DNA from 3 places in the Megasphaera sp. UBA4233 genome. Region 3 is predicted to be linked to each of the others. Evidence: riboswitches for the same ligand, from Rfam matches in the RefSeq annotation. Region 3 holds a riboswitch; each other region holds the start of a gene.
The links. Region 3 has a riboswitch for S-adenosylmethionine ahead of B2U90_RS11400 (methionine ABC transporter ATP-binding protein). Riboswitches for the same ligand answer to the same signal wherever they lie in the genome.

Region 1 (8,229 bases), on a different contig from region 3:
TACACTTCTCGACGAAGTGATGGGGGATTTTATCTACCAGAAGACGGGGATACCGGCTTATACAGCCCGCATAGAAGTCCGTTTTCGCCATCCTGTGCGGATTGGGGAGAAAATTAAAATCGAGGGTAACGTAGTCCATCACCGGGGACGACTCTATGAAACGATGGGCAGGATTACCAAAGAAGATGGGTCCATAGCAGCCGAAGCGACTGCCAAGATGATGAGTGCCAAATAATGTATGGTACAGGATATATATCCGGAAAGGAGCGGTTTGTATGGAACAAAACGAACGATTGTATCAATTGAGTACACCTCTGTTAGCCGATGCCTGTATGCGTCTGGGAATCCCTGTGCGCTGTGCGCCCAGTAACCTGCAGGCACTGGAACCGGATATGCATTGTGTCGGACGGGTCTGTCCTGTCCGCCATGCAGGCAGTGTAGATATCTTTTTTGCCGCGTTGGAAGAAGCGCAGCCCGGCGATGTACTGGTCATTGATAATGGCGGTCGTACAGATCATGCCTGCGTTGGTGACCTCGTTGCCCGCGAAGTACAGGCTGCAGGTCTGGCGGGAATTATCATCTGGGGTCTGCACCGGGATACGTGGCAGATTCATGAAACGGGGTTACCGTTCTTTTCCCAGGGGCATATCCCTACCGGGCCCGTCAGACTGGACCGCCGGCCTGCGGCCGATGCTCTGGCCTGGGCCCGCGTAGGAGACTGGATTGTCGGTAAAAGCGATATCGTTGCAGGCGACCGCGACGGCGTCATCTTTTTGCCGTCAGATCATCTGACGGACATCATCGAAGCGGGGGAAGCCATCAAAGCGGCGGAAGAACGGCAGGCAAAACTTCTGAAAGAAGGAAAGAGCCTGAGGGACCAGCTGCATTTTAAAGAATACCTGGCCCAGCACAGCGTGACCCCATCGTACAGCTTCCGTGACCATCTGCGCAAAATCGGCGGTGCCATAGAACAGTAACCATGTAGATACATACTGCCTGCCCTGCTATCCGGGACAGGCAGTATGTATTTAAACTGATTTTATTCTCTTTCCGTCTTGCCTTCCCGGACATCCTGTGATACTATACGCACAGGGCAGAAGATAATATCACCGTAGGTGAGTTATACTTTTCGTAGTGTCATTTGTTATATTTTTCACAACTGCCTGGATCCGAAGTGGACCGGGACGGTGACAGGGCAGGAGTCTGCCCGTTTTACTTCGTTGTAGTATGCTTTCTGGCCCTGGCTGGAAAGCTTTTTCTTTTGCCCATAACTATTATCAGGGGGCATGTCTGATGTTAAAAGGAAAGAAAAAATTAGCAACTTTAGTAACGGTTTGTGTATTGGCAGGCAGCACGGCGATGGCTGCCGGTAGTCCGGCAGCGGTACCGGTGCGTACTGTCCCGGTCCGGCAATCGGCACCGGTGTCGGCGGGGACATCTGCCATTGATACATGGCGCACACAAAAGCAACTGGCGCAGGAAGAAACGATGGCACTTTTGTGGATGCGGTCTGCCGCAGAATACCGGGCACTTTGCTATCAGGGATACAATGCGGCTATGATGGAAGTGGATAAAGCACTGAGTGATCCGGCACGGAAGGGCAAACCGCTGGCTATTGTCCTGGACTGTGATGAAACGGTAACGGATAATACACCGGCTCTGGCAAAGGCGGCGGCCGATGGGAATGGCCAGTATAAGAGTATCTGGTGGCGCGATGTCGTTCATGAAGGTAAATCGGGCGCAATGCCGGGAGCCGTCGATTTTCTCCAGCAGGTAGATAAGAAAGGGCTGGCCATATTCTACGTATCGAACCGCTATGCGCCGGTCAATTATGAAGCGACAGAAGCCAATCTGAAGGCTCTGCATTTTCCCCAGGCAGATAAAAAACACATCCTGCTCATGGAAAAGAGCAGCAATAAACAACTGCGCTTTGATACGATAACGCCTGATTATGATGTTGTCGTGTATATGGGAGATAATGCCGGGGACCTTCCCATCGGGACGAATGGCAAGAGTCTGACAGAACGCAATCAGATTGTCGATGCGCACAAGGCCGATTTTGGAACGAAATACATCGTCTTCCCTAATCCCGTATACGGGGCCTGGGTCAGTGCCATTGCCAAGAATTATCTTACTATGACGCCGGAACAACGCGATGAAGTCAACCGGGAATTTCTGACAAAAACATATTAATGGATACAGCAAAAGATGGCCTCATGCCGTAATGACAGGGGGCCATCTTTTTTACGTATCTTTATTGATTGCGCTGATGGATGAAAGCGGCGTAATCGGCGATGCTGGAGAGTTCTTCCGGGGATACTTCCAAAAGAAGGCGGATGGTATCGACCAGCTTTGTTTCATATGGTGTATGAACTGGCTGTATAACCGTGGAAACGTCCGGCCCAGCCGTGCTGGTCAGATTTTCCATGCTGGTATGGAAATAGGCAGCGACATCCTTCAGCCGGTCCTTGCGTGGAAATTTTTCTTCCTTGAGCCAGGCCGACAGGGTCGTCGGTTTTATCCCCAGGTCCTGACAGACTTGTTTTTTTGTCAGCTTCTGTTGGGCAAGCAGCTGCTGGAGATGGCAGCTGAAATTTTTTTTCTTTTCATCGTTTTTCATATCGGTCTTCCTTTATCATGAGATACGGAGTTTAGTATATCACAAAAGGAAGTAAAATGAAACAGGTGGAACCGAAAGACCTCGTTAAAAGGTCAGAGTTTCTCCGTCTGCCGGTATATAGATGGTGTGGGGGAGTCCGGCCAGTTCCAGCTGCTCCTGCAATATACGACGCGTAAAGAGATTGTGGGGGACGCTGTCCAGGTGGGTGGCGATAATCTGTGCTGTCGGGAGAGCGTGGTGCATGGCCAGCAGGTCGCCCGTGTCCATGATGAGACGCCCGCAGTTCTGCAGTGTTGCCGCTCCCGTATTTGCGATGATGATATCGGGCTGATAGGTGGATACAACTTGGGCCGTGCCATCGTACCAGATGGTATCGCCGGTCAGATAGAGCGTTTTCTCTCCGGGAGCCTGAAAAAGGACGCCGCTGGAAATGCCGCTGGGCTGATTGGTGCCATGGCGGCCGGGAGTACGGCGCAGTGTAATGGATGAGAAACTGAGCGGATCCGGAGACAGAAGGCGTACATCCGTAAAGCCTGATTGTGTCAGGACTGCGGCATCGGCTTCGTTCTGGACAAAGACGGGAAGGTGTTTGGGGAGCGGGGCTCCGACCGTATGACAGGTCATATCCACATCAATGTGGTCCGGATGGATATGGGTGATGATACAGGCATCGACATAGGATAAGATGGTGGATTTAGGACAGGGAAGGGGCTTCATGGGCATGGGAATAGCGGCCTGAGATGCTGTCAGAGGCTGATTGCCGCCCCAGTCCCGGAAAGAGCCGGCTGTTCCCGTATCGGCGAGCCAGGGGTCGATGAGAAATGTCGTATTACCGATAGTGATGCGCAGTGTAGCGCTGCGGATTTGCTGAATATTCATAACGATGACCTCCTGTAACATGGGATAGGAAATGATGCACCGGTGTATAGGTTTAGTATACGCAGGACCGGTCAGAACACAATAGACAACTGGTGCGGAATGGAACAGTTCCTGACAGATTCGCGTTTTTGTCAAGTTATAGCGGGATGTGCCGATGATTTTCTGATTTTTTCTATTGACGGTATCAAGTTTTGTTTCCTATAATGAGAGCAACTCGTACAGATGATGCAAAAAAGAGGTGGCAGGGATGAGCGGGAAGAAGCCGTATAAGAGTGACCGGCGGACACGGTATACCAGGCAGGTCATTAAAGATACATTCCTTACTATGCTTCAGGAGTTTTCTTTTGAAAAGGTGACGGTGACAGCCTTATGCCGCCGGGCAGACGTGACGCGGGCTACATTTTACCTGCACTACCGGGATGTATACGCCGTACTGGATGAAGTCATTGCCGATGCTCTGGAAATAGCAGAACAGCAGTCGCCACTTACAGATGAAAAACGGCGGGATGAACTGGCCCGGATTGCGCGTACAGGAAATGAACAGGCGCTGCGCAAGCAGTATGAGCTGCTGCCGGCCTGTCACCGGGCAGCCCATGCGCCGGCGTACAAGGCACTCTTTGAAGATGAGAGTTTGGCCGGGTATATTCTGGAACGCATATATGAACTGGAAAAGAAGAAGATTCCCGGCTTCATGCAGCAGTATGGCCTGAGCCGGGAAGAAGCAGAAGCCGTATTTACCTTTGAAATGTATGGCGCCTATGCTGTGAATCGCCATCATCACTGGAAGAAAGATGATGCGTGGTTTCACCTGCAGATGCTGCTTCTGCGGTTCGTTACGGCCGGTGAAGCAGGTTTACAGAAACAAAAAGACAGGTCAGGCTGATTATGGCAGGGCGTTTTCTCCTGTGTTATGATGAACGTATCAGAAACAGGTTCGTATTGAATGAGGAGGAATGAGGTATGAAATGTTATGTTGTCGATGCGTTTACGAAAGAAGTATTCAAAGGAAATCCGGCTGCTGTATGCGTCATGGATTCCTGGCCTTCCGATGAACTGATGCAGAACATCGCCATAGAAAATAATCTGTCAGAGACCGCCTTTACGGTAAAGGAAAAAGACGGATACCGCCTGCGCTGGTTTACGCCAGGCGGAGAAATCGACCTCTGCGGCCATGCGACGCTGGGAACATCCTTTGTCCTGGCAAACTTTATCGAACCACAGTGCCATACCTTCGTCTTCCATACATTGAGCGGCGTGCTTACAGTGACCCGGAAAGGTGAGCTGTTCTCCATGGATTTTCCCGCTTATGATATGAAACCGGTGCCTGTGACCGATGCCATGGAAAACGCGCTGGGAGTCCGCCCGGTAGAAGCATACATGGCCCGGGACCTTCTCTGTGTACTGGAAAATGAAACACAGGTCCGGGAATGCCAGCCCGATATGGAAAAACTAAAACACCTTGATGGACTGCTGTGCAATGTTACGGCAAAAGGAACGGAGTATGACTGTGTCAGCCGCTCCTTTGCTCCCAAATTATCCGTGCCGGAAGACCCGGTATGCGGCAGCGGGCATTGTCATATTATCCCGGTCATGGCAGAAAAACTAGGTAAGAGTGATTTAGTTGCCTATCAGGCGTCACGCCGTGGCGGCGAATTGTACTGCCATATAGAAGATGGTCACATCGCCATGGCTGGTTATGCGGTCTTGTATTCGGAAGCTGACCTTAAAATTTGATTCATTGTGAAAATATAAAAGGGGGATTGTACCGGCATGAGAGGTTACTCATGCTGGTACAATCCCCTTTTAAGCGGTCAGGATAACCAGATCAGACGTATTCTTTTAATGCCTGGGCCAGCTGATCCGGACAGGACGTAGTGCGTTCTCCGCAGCGGATGCCTTCCAGACGGCGGATGACTTCGGTGACGGGCATTCCTTCAGCAAGGCTGGAAAGGCCGAGATGATTGCCGGGACAGCCCTTTGTAAAGGCGACATCATAGACTTTTCCATCTCTGACGTCAAAATCAATCTGTGTGGCACAGATGCCACTCGGTTTATACGTATGCAAGGGAATCCTCCTTTCGTCATTAATCGAAGAGTGCCAGAATACTGGCTTTCGGCTGAGCACCGACAGAACTCTTGTAGAGCTGGCCATTCTTGAAGACCAGGAGAGTCGGGATGCTCATGACATTGAACTGCTGGGCCAGTTCCGGCTGTTCATCTACATTGACTTTGCCTACTTTGTATTCCGGATGTTCGTTAGCTATTTCTTCGACGACGGGGGCTACCATACGGCAGGGACCGCACCAGGTGGCCCAGAAATCAACGAGGACCGGTTTATCGGACTGCAGGACTTCCTGATTGAAATTATCATTGGTAAATGTGTATTCCATATATGATTCACTCCTTTGGTATGCGTATTGTCTGCGAGACACTTCTATTATATCACACATTTGTCAAATTTTACGAGAAAAATTTTAATGTATAATATACAAGATTTATTGTTTGTACCATCGAACTTTAATATAACGCAGACGCTTAGAAAAAAACGGCCTGTCACCGATGTGACAGGCCGTTTTGCCGGCTATTAGAATGCAGGCAGGATGGTTCCTTGATATTTATCGTTGATAAATTTCTTGATCGCTTCGGACTGATAAATCTGAACGACTTTTTTGTATGTTTCGTTGTTTTCATCACCCTGGCGGACAGCGAATACGCAGGCGTAGGGCGATTCAATGGATTCGACGAGGATGGAATCTTTTTTCGGATTCAGACCGGCCGGAATGGCGTAGTTGGTATTAACGCAGGCGATGTCTGTATCATCGAGAGAACGCGGCGTCTGGGCGGCATCGAGTTCGACGAATTTCAGATTTTTCGGGTTTTCTGTGATATCAGCAACGGAAGCTTCGATGGAATCGCCGTTCTTCAATTTGATCAGGCCGGCCTGCTGCAGGAGGAGCAGGGCACGGGCGCCGTTGGACGGGTCGTTCGGAATAGTGACTTTGCTGCCCGGAGCAACTTCATCGAGAGATTTATATTTGTGTGAATAAACGGCCATAGGCATGAGAATCGTCTTTCCAACAGACGTGAGCTTCAGGCCCTGCTTTTTGACGATATTGTCAAGGTACGGCTGATGCTGGTAGGAGTTCATGTCGAGGTCTTTTTCGGCCAGTGCTTTATCAGGCTGTACATAATCGTTGAATTCTACGACTTTGATGGTAATCCCCTGTTTGGCAGCTTCTTTCGCTACTTCATCCATGATTTCTGCATGAGGACCAGCTGTTACCCCTACTTTAATTTCTTTTTTTGCCTGGTCGCCTTTGCTGTCATTGCTGGAACCGCAGCCGGCAGCAAATACGCAGATAGCTGCGATGAGGCCGGCGGAAATGATTTTTTTAATAGCTGATTTCATGTTTCGTACCCCTCTCCTGAGTGTGTATACAAAATAAGTCCGTATCAACAAAAAAGCCGTCATGCAGATGACGGCTTTATTAATCCTATGATTCATCTGCCGGAATAATCCGATGGAGTTGGCACCATACCTTATGGCGGTTGCCGCAGTGTCATCGGGCCATTCCCTCGACTGCTCTTGATGAAACGTATTCAGTTGATGATGCAGATATTAGCATAGTTTTTTTCTCTTGTCAAGTATTAGTTTTTTCTATATCTAAAAATACAGACCGCAAAAATACCGTTTTTTAATGCGCTGTATTATTTCTGATTGAAATATATGATAATTTTTATAAAAAATGACATATACTATATGTGAAAAAATAGGATGTATTAAGAAAATTAGATGTTTTTTATCTTTTACCGGATAGACAATATATATGAATACAGTACAATAAAAGTGCGCAATACGTGTTTCGGAATTTGGTAAAGCGAAAGGAGCAGAAAGATGAAACAAATCACAAAACGAATCATTACCTTGGCGATTGCAGCGGCGACACTGGTTTCATTGGCTGGCTGCGGAGGTGGTCAGAAGAGTGCATCTGGCAGTGATGATAAGGTGCTTACGGTGTATACGGCCCGTAGCGAAAGCCTGAACAATCTGGTCATTCCTAATTTTGAAAAAGATACGGGAATCAAAGTCAATGTCGTCGTAGCCGGTACGGGACCGTTATTAAAACGCGTTTCGTCAGAAAAGGGCAATCCACAGGGCGATATCCTCTGGGCAGCAGATCAGACGATGCTGGAATCCCAGAAAGACTTATTCATGGAATATGTGTCGCCGGAAGATAAAAATATGATGGAAGCGTTCCGTAATAAGACGGGATATTTCACACCAGCTTTTGCTGATCCTACCGTCCTTATCGTCAACACGAATCTGGCTGGTGACACGAAAATCGAGACCTTTGATGACCTACTGAATCCGGCATTAAAGGGTAAGATCGCCTTTGGCGACCCGGCTAATTCCAGTTCGGCATTCCAGTCTCTCATGGCTATGCTCTATGCCAAAGGAAAAAATGGTGATCCTATGAGTCCGGAAGCATGGGAATATGTGGATAAATTCATTCAGAATCTCGATGGCAAGATGCTGAACAGTTCCGGCGCTGTCCACAAAGGCGTTGCCGATGGGGAATATACGGTAGGCCTCACTTGGGAAGACCCGGCAGCTACCTATGTCCGCAACAGCGCTCCCGTCAAAGTCGTATTCCCGAAAGAAGGAGCTATTTTCCCTGGTGAATCGGTGCAGATTATCAAAGGATGCAAACATCCGGAAAACGCTAAAA
Region 2 (8,229 bases), on a different contig from region 3:
ATTTGCAGCGGTCGGACGCCTTTTTGCAAGACGCCTGTTTTCCTGAATCTCTCGTTCTGAATGCGACGAAAGAAGGCTTATTATACGTTCTCAACGATACGCCGAGACGGAAGCGGCTTGCTGCCAGCCTGTCTGAATAGATGGTGTAGTGAACACCGGGAATATAAAAAAACAAAAGAATGGGATGGAAAAGTGTAGCACCTTTTTATATTGCAACGCTTATCGAGCGGGTATATAATGAGATTTGCTTTGATGGTTTGATGTATCATTTCATTTAAAAGCAGTAATGTATGAAGAGGAGGCTTTTCTATGTCATCTAAATTAGGCACAATCTGTATTGTGCTGACAGCAATTGCCTTCGGGACCATGGAAATCTCGTTGAAAATCGCTGGCACTGCTTTTACCCCCTTTCAATTGACCTTTCTTCGTTTTCTCGTCGGTGGGCTGCTGTTGATGCCATTGGCACTGCGGGATATGAAGAAGCGCCATATCCATCTGAATCGTTCTGATATAGCTTATCTGGCTGTGCTGGGGCTGGTCAATATTTGTTTCAGCATGATTTTGTTCCAGATTGGGGTCAATATGGCCAATGCCGGTCTTGCGGCTATCGTCTTTTCCAGTAATCCTGTCTTTGTTATGATTTTTTCGTATTTTATCATTCATGAAGCATTTACCCGCAAAAAGGCAATTACCCTGGTCCTGAGTATCGTCGGTCTGATTATCGTGGCCAATCCCGTAGCCATTATCGAAAGCGGCAATTTCGGGCTGCTCGTTTCGGCTGCGGCAGCTGTTTCCTTTGCCCTCTATACGACACTTGGTAAGCTGCGTATTGCCAAATTGGGCGGCAATGTAGAAAATGCCTTCAGTTTCCTTCTGGGCTGCTTTTTCCTGTTCTTTATCCTCCTGTTTCACGGCGATCCTATCCTGGGCGGCATCAATTCCAGTACTATCTGGCCGCTCATTTATTGCTCCCTCGTCGTTACCGGTTTCGGGTACCTGTGCTTCATGAAAGCAATTGAACTGACTGGCCCTTCTAATGCATCTTTTGCCTTCTTCATTAAACCAGTCATCGCGTTGATCCTGTCGGCGATTATTCTGTCGGAACCGATTACAATGAACGCTGTCATCGGTCTGGTTCTCATCCTTCTGGGCTGTACCATGGCAGGGCCTATCGAACATCTCCTGTTCCGCCATCATGCGGTCGGTGAAATCGAAGGGCGTAAGAATCATCCGGCGTGGATACGGGAAAATGCAGAATGCCCGCTGGTCATCACTATTTCCCGGGAATTCGGCAGTGGCGGCCGCAATATAGGCAAACTCGTAGCCCGCAAGCTGGGCGTGCCCTACTATGACACGGCTATTCTCAATATGACACGGAAAGAACATCCCCAGACATTCGAAGCCTGGCGCAGGGAAAAAGACAATCATCTCGGTCCGCTCCTGGCTAAAGTCTACGATGATTACGTCCATTATTCGACAGGGTATGAATCGAAGCGGCAGGAGATGTTTAATGATGAATCCGATGTCATCCGGGAACTAACCAACGGTAAATCCTGCGTTATCGTCGGGCGGCTGGCAAACTATATCCTGCGCAAGCGTCCCAATACATTTAATGTATTTATTTCTTCTGATCCGGACTGGGCTGTGCAGCGCATCATGCTGCGCGAACACGTCGATGCCGATACGGCTATGAAAATCCGCAACCGCGTCAACAAGGAACGGCGCGACCACTGCATGTATTGTACTGATTCCTACTGGGGATATGGGGCCAATTACGATATGAGCCTGAAATCCAGCGATTACGGTGTCGTAAAGACAGCAGACCTCATCCTGGCAGCAGCACAGCATCGTCTTACCATTTCGAAGGACGAACTCAATCCTGTTACAAAGGACAATGCCCGGGATGAAAAAACAACAGCTGTGCCCGAAGCCTGATACGGTATAGGTGTTACCGGGCAGGGAAAATTTCTTTTGAAAAAGACTTGCATTATCCTGCTATATCGGGTATACTATCTTACGTCAAATAAAATATAGTTCCATCAAGAGACGGCGGAGGGACTGGCCCTGTGATGCCGCAGCAACCTTCATCTATTGAAAGGTGCTAAATCCAACAGTGTATATACTGGCAGATGGGTATACGTAGCCCCCTCTTGTCAGAGAGGGCTTTTTTTTACATACGTATCAAATGGAACTAAAAAAGTTAAGGAGGATATACAAATGGCTAAAAACCGCGAATTCTTTACTTCTGAATCCGTTACTGAAGGTCATCCTGATAAGATGGCTGACCAGATTTCCGACAGCATCCTTGATGCCATCCTGGCAAAAGACAAAAATGCCCGCGTTGCCTGCGAAACGCTGGTAACGACTGGCATGGTCCATGTCGTAGGTGAAATTTCCACTACCTGCTATGTCGATATTCCCCATATCGTCCGCGAAACAATCCGTGAAATCGGTTACACGCGGGCTAAATACGGCTTTGACTGCGATACATGCGGCATCCTCGTATCCCTTGACGAACAGTCTTCAGATATTGCTATGGGCGTCGATGAAGCTCTGGAAGCAAAAGAAGGGCAGAAGGATAAATTTGATATGATTGGTGCCGGTGACCAGGGTATGATGTTCGGCTACGCTACTAATGAAACGGACGATTACATGCCACTGCCGATTTCCCTGGCACACCGTCTGGCACGCCGCCTGGCGAAGGTCCGCAAGGATGGCACGCTGTCTTATCTCCGTCCCGATGGAAAGACACAGGTCACGGTCGAATACGATAACGGCAAGCCGGTCCGCATCGATACCATTGTCATTTCGGCACAACACAGCCCGGAAGTAACACGGGATCAGATTGAAAAAGATCTTCTCGAATACGTCATCAAGCCGGAACTTCCTGAAGGCCTGTTCGATGACAAGACAAAACTGTATATTAATCCGACGGGACGTTTCGTCATCGGCGGCCCCCAGGGTGATTCGGGCCTCACGGGACGGAAAATCATCGTCGATACGTACGGCGGCATGGCCCGTCATGGCGGCGGATGCTTCTCTGGCAAGGACCCCACAAAAGTCGACCGTTCGGCCGCTTATGCAGCCCGTTATGTAGCCAAGAATATCGTTGCCGCAGGCCTTGCTGATAAAGTCGAAATCCAGCTGGCTTATGCCATCGGCGTTGCCCGCCCTGTTTCTATCCACGTCGAAACGTTCGGTACCGGCAAGGTCGATAACGATATCATCGTCAGCCTGATCAACAAACACTTTGACCTCCGCCCGGCCGGCATCATCGAAATGCTCGACCTGCAGCGTCCGATTTACAAACAGACCGCTGCTTATGGTCACTTTGGCCGCAACGATCTGGACCTTCCCTGGGAAAAGACCGATAAGGCCGATATCCTCCGTAAAGAAGCCGGATTATAATAGGCAATCATCCTTGATGTCTGCCTGAGGAAAGTGTATGACTTCACTTTCTACAGTACTTTACGGATTGACAAATATGCTCTTTTTGAGTATAATTTCAATGTGTGCAGTAAAGCACTCCCTAACATACATTTGGAGGGAGGGATATAGAATGGCAGAAATCAAAGTTGGTAAAAATGAATCCTTGGACAGCGCACTGCGCCGTTTCAAACGTTCTTGCCAAAAAGCAGGTGTTCTTTCCGAAGTCCGGAAACGCGAACACTATGAAAAACCGAGCGTACGGAGAAAGAAAAAATCTGAAGCAGCACGGAAACGGAAGTATAGAGCATAATCGCAAAGAGTAGAAGGGTGATATCATGTCTCTGAAAGAAGAACTGCTTCAAGATATGAAAACGGCAATGAAAGCGAAAGAAGCTGGTAAGACGGCTCTTTCCGTCATACGCATGGTCCGTAATTCCATTAGAAATACGGAAATCAATGGTAAATGCGAACTGGATGATGCCGGTGTGGCAGCAGTCATTGCCAAAGAAATGAAACAGCGCAAAGAATCGCTGGCTGAATTTGAAAAAGCCGGCCGTACTGACCTGGCAGACCAGACAAAGGCTGAAATGGCCGTTCTGGAAAAGTATATGCCAAAACAGCTGACGGAAGATGAAGTTGCGCAAATCGTCCGTGACACCATTGCCGGGCAGGATGCGTCGTCTCTTAAGATGGGCGATGTCATGAAGCTCGTCATGCCGAAAGTCAAGGGCAAAGCCGACGGGAAGGTCGTTTCCCAGACCGTCAAAAAAATCTTACAAAACAAGTAGTGAATTTATCATAAATCGCTTGACAAATCCGCTGATTGATTGTAATATTTAACCATGATTTAGACAACAAAATAAGTCATGAATCAAGTCAAAGAAGACTTCAAACCAAATTTTTGGGGAGAAGTCTTTTTTATTTGTTAAGGAGGAATTGGGTATGGTAAAAGAAGATTTAGTTTATGTCATTCCTGCAGGTCAGTATGGTAAAGAAGGGGTATTGGCCCTGCTCGAACAGCATCCGGAAATCAAATTTGTATCTCTCGTAGGCGTCGATCTCGCCGGCAATGATACCGATGAAAAGATTCCTATTTCTACGTTCTTTGATGACTATGATGATTTCTTCAATGCAACGGCTTTCCAGACAGATGGTTCTTCCGTCGTCCTGCCGGGTATTGCAACGCTTTCCAATGCCCGTGTTGATATCAAGGCTGACCCCGGTGTAAACTGGTTCGTCGATTATAACGATGGCAACATCGATTATGCAACAGGCAAGCCGGTTGGTACTCTCCGTATCCCCAGCTTTCTGCGTCATGCAACGGGCTATATCGATTCCCGTTCCATTCTCCGCAACACATTGAATTATGTTAATGATGAACTTCTGGCAGTCATCAAAAAATACGGCGTCAAAGGCCTGACCATTAATACTGACGATATCGAAAAAATCGTATTTACGACGGCAACCGAACTGGAATTCTGGGTCAAGACCCCGAGCCAGGAAGTGGCAACACGCAGCCTTTCCGTTACACAGAAACTGCAGGAATCGTATTGGCAGCGTACACACGGCGTAGTCCGTACAGCTTTGGAACAGGCTGTTGAACGCCTCCGTCTCTATGGCCTCGAACCAGAAATGGGTCATAAAGAAGTCGGTGGTATCAAAGCCCAGATTGATGATTCCGGTAATCTGATTTACGTTCTCGAACAGCTCGAAATCGACTGGAAATACACAGGCGATCCCGTACAGACGGCTGATAACGAAATCCAGGCCCGTGTCATCGTCCGTGAAGTATTCCGTGAAAACGGTCTTGAAGTTACGTTCCAGGCTAAACCGATTCAGGGCGTTGCCGGCAGTGGCGAACACACCCATATCGGCATCGGTGCCATCATGAAGAACGGTAAATTCGTCAACCTCTACAATCCTGATGACATGTCCCAGGAATTCCTGTCTGCTCTCGGCTATGGTGCTATCATGGGCATCCTGAAACATTACGAAGTCATCAATCCGTTCGTTTCTTCGACAAACGATGCCCTCAATCGTCTCAAACCGGGCTTTGAAGCTCCGGTCTGCATCGTAACAGCCCTCGGTGGCGAAACACCGGCTGTACAGTCCCGTAACCGTTCGGTCCTCATCGGCCTGATCCGCAATACGATGAAACCGGCTGCTACCCGTTTCGAACTGCGTGCTCCTAACGCTTTCACTAATACTTATATTGCCATTTCCCTGTTGTATATTGCCGCTCTCGACGGTATCAAATATACCCTGTCCAGTGGCAAGACACCGGCTGAATTATGTGCCGAACTTTCGAAGAAACCGGGCGATGACGCCGATTACCTTGAAAAAGACCGTGCATACCGCAGCGAAGTCGATGTATTTGAAGCCTTTACCGATGAAGAACGGGCTGACATGTTTGGCAAGGCTCCGAAGACCGTCTGGGAAAACTTCAAAGCTCTCGACGAATATCCGGAAAAACTGGCAGAAATTACCAAAGGTGCCTTTGAAAAACGTTTCGTAGAATCGTTTAAACTGGGCGCTCTTACCCGCTGGGCTCTGGAACTCCAGTACCGCATCATCCCGGACAACCTGGAAAAGGTCATCGCATGCAAACAGCTTCATACAGAAGCCGATTCCAACCCGCTGGAAGTTGAACGCTGGAAGATCATCAACACGCTCCGTACCGAACTGGGCCGCGATACGGAAAAGAACCTGTCTATCTTCTCCAAAATCAAAAAAGCCCTGGCTGTCAAAGATTATGATACGGCTTCCGACCTGATGGTCATCATGAACGACAAGATGGATGAATTGCTGAATCTGTATTATGAATACAGCCACAATGCATTCTAATAAACGTTGCAGTCTGTGATGCAGTAATACTGTATAAAGTAAACACCTGTCTTATGGGAGAATTATCTCATAAGGCAGGTGTTTTTGCGTCGTACGGCCATTGTCTCTCAAGCGGAACAGGTATTCAGCCAAAAGAACAGAAAGTTATTTATCTAATATACGCATATTGACTGGAGAAATAAGATATTTCTATTCACAATATGTATCAATAACCTGTATTAAAGTACAGGTTATTTTTTTTTGAAATTTAGTATCCTATATGTAGATAAATAGAACTAAAAAAATAACAAAAGAATGCCCACGATGAATCATTTTGTAAAGGAGGTTGTATTATGGGTTTAATTAAAGCAGCAATGGGTGCGGCAGGTGGCGTCCTGGCCGACCAGTGGAAAGAGTTTTTCTATTGTGACAGTATGCCTGCAGACGTCCTGATGATGAAAGGGCAGAAGCGGATTAGTTCCCGTGGCCGCAGTTCCAATACGAGCGGGGAAGACAACATCATTTCTAATGGCTCGAAAATTGCCGTCAATAACGGACAGTGTATGATGATTGTCGAATCGGGCAAGGTCGTCGATCTCTGCAACGAGCCGGGCGAGTATATTTATGATAAATCTACGGAGCCATCTATTTTTACAGGTGATCTCAAGCAGGGACTCAAAGACATGTGGGGACAGATGAAGGAACGATTTACCTTTGGTGGCGATACGGGGAAAGATCAGCGTGTCTACTATTTCAACATGAAAGAACTGGTCGGTAATAAATACGGTACGCCCCAGGAAGTTCCTTTCAAGATGAAAGATCCCGATACGGGGCAGATTCTTCTGATTCGTCTGCGTTGTTTTGGCGAATATAGTTATCATATCGTCGATCCCGTCCTGTTCTATACGAATATAGCGAGCAATGTCGACGACAGGTATGAACGCAGCCAGATTGACAGCCAGTTGAAATCGGAACTGCTCAATGCGCTGCAGCCGGCTTTCGCCAGGCTGAGCGCCCAGAGGATTGACTACGTCGAACTGCCGGGACGGACGTTTGAAATCGCCGATGCCCTGAATGAGGTCCTGTCCAAACGATGGCGGGAACTGCGCGGTCTGGAAATCGTATCCTTTGGCATCAACAGTATCAAAGCTAATGAAGAAGATGAAGCGAAAATCCAGAAAGTACAGATGGGTAAGACGCTGTCAGATCCGTCCCTGGCCATGGGAGCTATGGCTGATGCCACCAGCGATTCCATGCGTATGGCCGCCCAGAATGAAGGTGCCGGCGGTGCAGCTTTTGGTTTCATGAACATGAGTATGGCCGGCAATGCCGGTGCCGGCATGTATCAGCAGATGGCTCAGCAGCAGGAGCTGATGAACCGGCGGCAACGACTGATGGACCCGCAGCAGTTCGAAGCGGAACGGGTCGTAGCTGCGCAGGCAGGCGGAGCGATGGCGGCCGGTACGGCAGGCAGCTGGACCTGCCCGCAATGCGGCACGGCGAACCAGGGCAAGTTCTGCCTCAACTGCGGAACGAAGAAACCGGAACCTAAACCGGCTGAAGGTATGTGGGACTGTGGCTGTGGACAGAAAGGCAATACGGGAAAATTCTGTGAAAATTGTGGCAAGCCCCGTCCGGAACAGAAAAAAGATGCCGATGGATGGACCTGCCCGCAGTGCGGCGCTGTCAATCAGGGCAAGTTCTGTATGGAATGCGGTACGAAAAAGCCGGCTGATGCCCCTCTTTTCAAATGCGATAAATGTGGCTGGCAGCCGCCGGATCCCCATCATCCGCCAAAATTCTGCCCTCAGTGCGGCGATCCTTTTGATGACAACGATAAACAGTGACGTATGAAATGAGGTGAGATTATGGCTAATACCTCTGTGGGATATACATGCCCCAATTGTGGAGGGCCTCTGGAATTTGCTCCTGGTACCGCCAAGGTAACCTGTCCGTATTGTGATACGGAATTCGAAG
Region 3 (8,229 bases):
TAATCAGAGAATTCCATGATTTTAATGGTAATGCCCTGTTTGGCAGCTTCTTTTTTGACCTGTTCCATGATTTCCGCATGGATGCCCGGTGTGACCCCGACAGTGATTTCTTTTTTGTCGGAAGAAGCCGATTTGGAATTGTTGTCACTACTGCCACAGCCGGCGGCAAAAACGCACAGTGTAGCGAGGGCCGCCAGTGTTACGGCCTTTTTGATGAATGATTTCATGATACAGACACTCCTTTTATTTTTTATTCTTCTTGCGGGAAGCAAAGTCGCCGCAAGCCTGAATCAGATTGACGCCGATGACGAGGATAATGATCGTAGCCAGCATGACATCGGCCTGGAAACGCTGGTAGCCGTAGCGGATGGCGATATCCCCAAGACCGCCGCCACCGATGGCACCAGCCATAGCTGAAGCCCCGATGAGGTTGACGATGAGGACGGTGATATTATTGATGATCGTAGGCAGTGCTTCCGGAAGCAGGACTTTGCGGATAATCTGCAGCGGAGAAGCACCCATGGATTCTGCCGCTTCGACGAGACCGAAGTCGACATCGCGGATGCTCGTTTCTACGAGCCGGCTGAGGAAGGGAATAGCGACGATAGTCAGTGGTACACAGGCTGCCGTCGTGCCGATAGACGTACCGGCAATGAGGCGGGTCAGCGGGATGATGGCGACCATGAGGATGATAAACGGGATGGAACGGATGATATTGACGATAGTTCCGAGAATCTGATTGATTACCCTGTTTTCCAGAATGTGGCCTTTGCTGGTCGTAACCAGGGTGATGCCGAGAGGAATACCGATGATAGCAGCAATGAGAGTAGAGATGGACACCATGAACAGTGTTTCTTCGATACCCTGTATCATTAATTTAATGAGTTCTGGGGACATATCCTAAAACCTCGCTTTCAATAGGTTGCGTCTTAATATACGAATACGCTTCGGTCTGGGCTTTCATATCGCCCATGATGACAACAATCAGATAGCCGAACGGCACATCCTGAATATAATCGATGTTGCCGTAAAGGACACTGACATCGAGATTGAACTTGCGGGCGACATTGACTACCAGCGGTTCGTTGGTAGCGGCTCCCTTGAAACGGAAGCGGACGAGCATATCCCGGTCCGGCGATGGCTGATTGGTGACGCCCAGTTTTTTGATGCCTTCGGGCAGTTCCATATTGATGACCGATTTGACAAATTCCTTCATCGTTTCCGACTGGGGATTGGTAAAGACGTCGATGACCCGGCCCTGTTCTTTGATGACCCCGCCTTCGATGACAGCCACGCGGTCGCAGATTTCCTTGATGACGGCCATTTCGTGGGTAATGATGACGATGGTGATGCCCAGGCGTTTGTTGATGTCTTTCAACAGTTCCAGGATGGATTTGGTCGTCTGTGGATCCAGTGCTGATGTCGCTTCATCGCACAACAGGATTTTCGGATCGCTGGCCAGGGCGCGGGCGATGCCGACACGCTGTTTCTGGCCACCCGAAAGCTGGGACGGATAATTGAACTGCCGGTCCGTCAGGCCGACCAGTTCGAGCAGGGAATCGACCTTGCTGCGGATGACTTCTTTGGAAGCGCCAGCCAGTTCCAGCGGAAAAGCGATATTGTCAAAAACGGTACGGGACGACAGCAGATTGAAATGCTGGAAAATCATGCCGATGTTTTTGCGTTCGGCCCGCAGCTGGCTGTCGGACATGGCCGTCAGTTCCTTATCGTCGATGATGACTTTGCCCGTCGTCGGTTTTTCCAACATATTGATGCAGCGGACGAGCGTCGATTTGCCGGCACCACTTTTCCCGATGATGCCGAAAATTTCGCCGTCATGGATAGTCAGTGAGATGCCTTTCAGGGCCTGGACGTGCGTTTTGCCGCCGTAGGTCTTGGTAATGTTTTCAAAGGTAATCACAAGATCAACTCCTTAATGGATACACCTGGAGGTGCTGATAGCATAAAAAAAGCCGTCAACAGATGCTGACGGTACGTATACAATCATTTCATCTGCCGGATGGAAATCCGTTGGACTTGGCACCTTCCCGCTATGGGGGGTTGCCGCAGCGTCATAGGGCCATTCCCTCGGCTGCTCTGGATGAATAGGTTATGTAATTGCTGAGTTGTATACTAACACTAATAGGAATCCTTGTCAATGTTATTTGTGTAAAAAATTGAATGCCGTTCGAAAAAAATATTTCATCGTCAAGCAGGAATTTACCTTTTTATATCGAATACTTAATATATGAGGAGCAGGATATCCGGATTTTAAGCATGGATGGTCCGGAACGAAGTTTCTCACGAAAGGAAGGGATTTGTATGGCAACAATCGTAAGAGGCAAGAATTTAGAAATTACACCGGCATTAAAGGACTATGTACTGAAACATGAAAAGAAAGTAACGAAGTACTTTGAAAATGAAGTCAATGTCCAGGCTCTTCTTTCCGTCGAAAAAGATCGTAAAATTGCTGAAATCACCTTGAAAGTAGATGGTGTCGTTCTTCGTGGCGTCGAAGCCAATGACGATATGTACGCCGCCATCGATCTGGTTTACGACAAAATGGTACGCCAAATCCACAAATATAAAACGAAGCTGGCACGCCGTATGAAAGGCGGCTCCTTCCATGAAGGACTCGTCGAAGGACCGGCTGCACCGGAAGAAAACTTTGAAATTGCCCGGGTCAAGAAATTTGCAGCCCGTCCTATGGACGTAGAAGAAGCTATCCTGCAGATGAATCTCGTTGGCCACGATTTCTTCGTTTTCCTCAATTCGGAAACGGAAGCCATCAACGTCGTATACAAACGGAAACATGGCAAATATGGCCTGATTGAACCGGAATACTAAGCTGAATCATACAGGGGCTGTGGTATCGCAGAAAGGGTATCACAGCCCTTGTTTTTTTGCCTTTCAATCCCGTATTTACAGAGATATCGCAATGTGTCCTAATATAAGGATGTTACCTTATCTTTGCATAAGATTTTTTCATGTCAGATAGTGTAAAATAATTGTGGGAAAACTTTAATACATTAAAGAAAATACAAAAAGAGAAGGAACTCCTTATTGTATAATAAAGTGTAGATCCAACACATACGAAAGGAGTCCTTCTCATGTTTAGTATACAACAAATTTCCAATGTTTGTGTAGATTTTTTTAATGCATCTCTTCGGAAAATCTTGGCCCAGGAACTATCATTAGCTCAGTTAAGCCAAAATCTGGATCAATTGGTCAATCAAATCGGAGTAGCCATCATGACAACACTCCTGGAACAAGCCGATGCGGCTATCTATGCAGCGATTAGACCAAACCATTAGTATCAGGTTAAAGACCATCGCGTACGGACGCTGACCACACTGTGGGGCGATGTCACCTTTGCCCGGACGTATTATCAATGTAAGGCAGATTCATCATATCATTATTTGTTAGATGAGTGGCTGGGATTGGATAAATCGACTCATATTGAGCCGCTGTGCCGGGCTCGTTTAGTCACTCGTTCCGCTGACGTAAGTTATCGTAAGGCCGCTGCTCTTACAACGCCCACCAGCCTGAGTGTCCAAAGTGTCTTATTGTCTATCCGTAAATTAGGGACTCTCCCCAATCAGGCAGCCGCTATGCCAGAAGCCAAACCAGAGATTCACAAAGTATATGTAGAAGCGGATGAGGACCATGCAGCGATGCAAAAATGCCCTGCCAAAGAGATGAAACTGATCAATGTCTATGACTCGAAGGTATCTGTCTGTCGGGGACGCAGGAAGCTATGTGGGCGGCGCACGTTTTCCGGATGGGAAGCTCCGTCTCAGTTATGGCCAGAAGTGAATCAGTATATCCAACAAGCCTATGGAGCGGAGCAGACGCCGGAAGTGGTAATCAAAGGAGATGCTGCTCCATGGATTAAAGCAAGGACCAACTATTTAGCCCAAAGTACCCATGTTGTGGATGGATATCATGCCAGCCAATACCTTCGTAAAATCGCAGGGAAAGGTACGAGCCGCGTACTCTATGACGCACTGAGAGCCAACGACCAGGCGGCTTTTGTACAAGAAGTACAGCGAAAGTTGCGGACAGGTCCGGAACGGAAAAAGCCCATCATGGATGGGTACCAATACATCCTGTCCAACTGGGATGGCGCCCATAAAGCTTTGACGCAATCAGATGCTACCAGCAGTACGGAAGGACACGTAAGCCATATGCTGTCTGAACGGATGAGTTCACGGTGTATGGATGGAGTCCGATTGGGGCCGAACAAGTCGCCAGGATGCGTACGTATATAGCCAATGGAGGTAATCTGGAAGCCTATGCACAGAAACGGTTTGCGTCCGGTGGGCAGATGACGGAACTGAACATCAATCGGGAAGTCTTGAAAAAAGAATGGAATTTTCGGAAATTAAAGTACTGCACTTACATTCCTGAAAAAGCGGATGATATGCCAGGCCGTGAATCCACCTTGACGGGCGGATGGATGCGATTAATAGAAAACGGCGGCTATCAGCATATTATGTAGCTTTTATACCAAGGTCTCCTTTCTCATGCCAAAAAATTCCCACAACATCTTGACACTATCTTCTATTTTCGTATATTTTAATGATGGAACAGTACGACAATGTGATGCTTCTAAATTAATTACCAGACAAGGTGTTTTTCAGGAATTACAGAATTTAGAAACGTTCCGTTCGTGTCTGACTGTATTGAATGGTACAGTAGCCTGGGACTTGGAAGGCAATCGCGATGAAACACGATGCATAGATATCGATCCCTTTATCGTATATGAGTCACCAGTCGTAAAAGACCCATTGGAGAATGTACAAACAGCATAACTATAAGTAAGGTTTGTAAGGGCCTCATAATCATGTGGGGCCTTTTTTTATATAAAAAATATCCCGCTGAAAGAATCGGAACCCCTTTGCCCGATGTCACCCTATGGTATTACGAAGATGACGACGGAACATGCGGGTCTACCATGAACTGTACGGCCTCGATGCGACGGTGTTCCGCTTTGCCAACGTTTACGGCGAACGGCAGGGAGAAAAAGGAGAAGGCGGCGTGGTCAGTATATTCTGCAAACTCCTGTCCCAGGGAAACCCTATCACCGTCTATGGCGATGGCAATCAGACACGGGACTTCGTCTATGCCGGAGACATCGCATCGGCTATCGTACAGGCATTGCCCCTCACGGGCTATCACACGATCAACGTATCGACAGGAACTGAAACGAGCATCAACGACCTGATCCAATCCTTCGAACGGGCCATAGGACACAAGGCCGAAGTGCAATACGCATCACCCCGCCCCGGAGACATCCAGCGCTCCGTCCTGAGCAACAAAGAACTGATACAAACCCTGCACATAAAACCAGAAATGACTCTGGAACAAGGCATAGCCCGAACCTACACCTGGTACAAGCATCCGATGTAGAAGCCCCCACCGCTTCTACATCATACTTTAAGTATCATAGTTGAACGTTCAACTATGCTATATCTTTCAGTAGCAGGCGGATAGCTCCTATGGGGTGATGGGGAATGACTGGGAACTTCTTGACACTAACCTGCAAGTGGGTTTATTTGACATAAAATTTGTTTTGCAATAAACTAAATATAAATTGGCAAACATATTTTCTTGTTTTATTGGTATTATTCAGCACTTTACAACTTTTGCGTTGCCTCGGTAGTTTCCAAAGTCAGTTTGGCCTGTACTAAGTCTGCTAAAAAATATTTCACGCTGTATTTGTTAGCTTATATGGCTTCGCAGTTCTTGTGGACTGGCGTTTTTATACTTTGCAAAATGCTCATCCAGATACGTCTGCATTTTCAGGCCAGTTGGGTATGATCGGCCCGGTCAACAGGAATTGCGTTTGCCGTGTTGCCGTAGAAAAATATTGAACAGATTCATTGTATTTCAAAGAGTGGTTATGCGATATTTATTTGTTCAAAAAGTTGCAAAATGCTGTTAAAATAGATGTGAAAGATAATTATAATATTGATATTGAAAATTTATGGTTTGGTATGATAGCAGGAGATAATCTATGTATACTGTAAATAGAGAAGAAGAAAAAAATATAAGAGGGGTAAATACAATTCTTTCTGTTGATATTGATGATGACGATAGCAATAATGAAGCCCCGGATCATGATTTTTCTGCTCATTTTGATCCTGAAAAGATTAATATAATTGTTAAACAACCAACTGTATATAACCTGATTCAAAGAATGAATTCAACTCCATCTGAAATTGATATGAATACAAGCTTTCAGCGACATAGTGGATTATGGAATAAGACTGATCAAAGTCGATTAATTGAATCGTTACTTTTAAGGATTCCTCTTCCAACATTTTATTTTGATGGTTCAGATGACAATAAATGGTTGATTGTTGATGGTCTACAGCGATTGAGTACATTTAAAGCTTTTATGGTTGATAAGGAACTTAGATTAACTGATTTAGAATATTTTACCGAATTTAATGGTTTAAAGTTTGATGAACTTCCTAAAAATATGATAAGAAGAATAGAAGAAACCCAAATCATAGCTAATATTATTCAACCAGGAACTCCTGATGAGGTTAAGTTCAATATCTTTAAGAGAATTAATACAGGCGGATTTAATTTAAATTCTCAAGAAATAAGACATGCGATATTTCATGGGCAGGCATCCGATTTTATCGAAAATTTGGCAGATAGTGATGCGTTTAAACAGTTTCATATTAGTAATAAGAGAATGCTTGATCAAGAACTAGTCACTCGTTTTGTAGCATTTTATATCTTGAAATCAGAAAACTATAGACCTCGCATGGATGATTTTTTAGAAGTTGCTATGCAGCAGTTGAGAGGTATGTCAGTTGTTAAATTACATAAAATATCTTCAAGTTTTGAAAAAGCAATGAAACGAGCATTTATTCTTTTTGGAATAAGAGCTTTTAAGCGGCAAAAACTTGGCGAAAAAATACAAGGTGGAAGTAAAATTAATAAAGCAATGTTTGAAATATGGTCAGTTGAATTGAGTCATCTAGGTGACTCCGAATTTGAAATCTTGATAAAAAATAAATCGTTTAAAGAAAAATATAATAGATTGCTAGACGATGAGAAGTTTATAGAATCAGTTTCCCAAGGAACTGGACATAGAGAAAACGTTCAATTTCGATTTGCAACTATTGAAAAATTAATCCAGGAGTGCTTAATATGATTAAAAAAATACAAATAAAAAACCTTAAATGCTTTAAATCTATAGATATTGCTATTGCACCTTTAACAATTTTAGCTGGAATTAATAGTATGGGAAAATCTACAGTGATAGAATCACTATTACTTTTAAGAGAATCATATTTAAAAAGGCAGAATTCCATAAGTAGTGGAGAAAATCGAATTCCTTCTTTTACATTACGCTTAAATAATCAGTATATGCGTCTTGGTCATGGCAACGATGTCCTTTGTGATTTTAGCGATAATGATATCATTAGTATGAAAGTTGTTGATCAGGATAATGTTTTCGAGGATAAATGGAAGGTTAACAAAAGTAGTAACTCTAGTATCTTGCAACCTATGAATTCTTATGCAGTAACTCGGGATAAAGAGATTTTCATGAAATCAAAACTCTTTGCACAAAATAACAATAGCTATATTGATTTTTCTTACATTACTGCAGATCGTATTGGTCCAAGAAGCTGGTTTGATGTTCCTGATGAAAGCGTTGAAGTTAATCATAATATTGGCAGTAAAGGTGAGTATTCTGCTTTTTATTATAATTCAATGCAGAACAAAGATATTCCGTTGCTGGGTGTAGCTGATCAAGATGAAACACCAACTATAGATTTTCAGGTTAATAAATGGATGGAATGTATTTCCCCTAATACGAAAATTCACACGACTGTGCAGTCGGATATGGATGCAGCTCAATTGACTTATTCATATTCGGGCAGTGCTAAAAACCGTCGCTCTATTAATGTTGGATTTGGATTGACTTACACTCTTCCTATTATACTTGCATTGCTAACAGTACAACAAGGTGGAATATTATTGTTAGAAAATCCAGAGGCCCATCTACATCCTCATGCACAAACAATGTTGGGAAGATTAATTGCAAGAGTTGTTGAAAATGGTGCACAGATTATTTTAGAAACACATAGTGATCATATTATTAATGGAATACGTGTGGCGATAAAAGAGCAAGGTATGAAACCAGATAAACTTTTGATTAATTTTTTCTCAGCTAGTGATGATAAAAACGATTCGACACCTCGT

Region 1: linked by a shared signal. The riboswitch ahead of B2U90_RS01360 (MetQ/NlpA family ABC transporter substrate-binding protein) and the one ahead of B2U90_RS11400 (methionine ABC transporter ATP-binding protein) in region 3 are both predicted to bind S-adenosylmethionine.
Region 2: linked by a shared signal. The riboswitch ahead of metK (methionine adenosyltransferase) and the one ahead of B2U90_RS11400 (methionine ABC transporter ATP-binding protein) in region 3 are both predicted to bind S-adenosylmethionine.

Annotation. Positions count from the first base shown of each region.
Region 1 covers NZ_DGXL01000006.1:119,200-127,428, forward strand. The annotation lists gene B2U90_RS01315 (PaaI family thioesterase) at 1-235, shown strand, start outside; gene B2U90_RS01320 (RraA family protein) at 276-977, shown strand; gene B2U90_RS01325 (5'-nucleotidase, lipoprotein e(P4) family) at 1,294-2,193, shown strand; gene B2U90_RS01330 (helix-turn-helix domain-containing protein) at 2,255-2,620, opposite strand; gene B2U90_RS01335 (MBL fold metallo-hydrolase) at 2,705-3,499, opposite strand; gene B2U90_RS01340 (TetR/AcrR family transcriptional regulator) at 3,747-4,382, shown strand; gene B2U90_RS01345 (PhzF family phenazine biosynthesis protein) at 4,460-5,233, shown strand; gene B2U90_RS01350 (TIGR03905 family TSCPD domain-containing protein) at 5,325-5,564, opposite strand; gene trxA (thioredoxin) at 5,584-5,949, opposite strand; gene B2U90_RS01360 (MetQ/NlpA family ABC transporter substrate-binding protein) at 6,084-6,908, opposite strand; SAM riboswitch class I at 6,998-7,095, opposite strand; gene B2U90_RS01365 (ABC transporter substrate-binding protein) at 7,395-8,229, shown strand, end outside.
Region 2 covers NZ_DGXL01000014.1:164,482-172,710, reverse strand. The annotation lists gene B2U90_RS03895 (phosphatase) at 1-140, shown strand, start outside; gene B2U90_RS03890 (EamA family transporter) at 310-1,935, shown strand; SAM riboswitch class I at 2,034-2,136, shown strand; gene metK (methionine adenosyltransferase) at 2,218-3,408, shown strand; gene rpsU (30S ribosomal protein S21) at 3,560-3,739, shown strand; gene B2U90_RS03875 (GatB/YqeY domain-containing protein) at 3,765-4,217, shown strand; gene B2U90_RS03870 (glutamine synthetase) at 4,372-6,273, shown strand; gene B2U90_RS03865 (SPFH domain-containing protein) at 6,606-8,099, shown strand; gene B2U90_RS03860 (hypothetical protein) at 8,121-8,229, shown strand, end outside.
Region 3 covers NZ_DGXL01000033.1:63,372-71,600, forward strand. The annotation lists gene B2U90_RS11390 (MetQ/NlpA family ABC transporter substrate-binding protein) at 1-227, opposite strand, end outside; gene B2U90_RS11395 (methionine ABC transporter permease) at 244-897, opposite strand; gene B2U90_RS11400 (methionine ABC transporter ATP-binding protein) at 878-1,921, opposite strand; SAM riboswitch class I at 2,007-2,108, opposite strand; gene hpf (ribosome hibernation-promoting factor, HPF/YfiA family) at 2,323-2,847, shown strand; gene B2U90_RS11410 (hypothetical protein) at 3,111-3,314, shown strand; partial or broken gene B2U90_RS11415 (ISLre2 family transposase) at 3,327-4,271, shown strand; gene B2U90_RS11420 (hypothetical protein) at 4,256-4,501, shown strand; gene B2U90_RS11425 (NAD-dependent epimerase/dehydratase family protein) at 4,945-5,412, shown strand; gene B2U90_RS11430 (DUF262 domain-containing protein) at 6,020-7,174, shown strand; gene B2U90_RS11435 (AAA family ATPase) at 7,171-8,229, shown strand, end outside.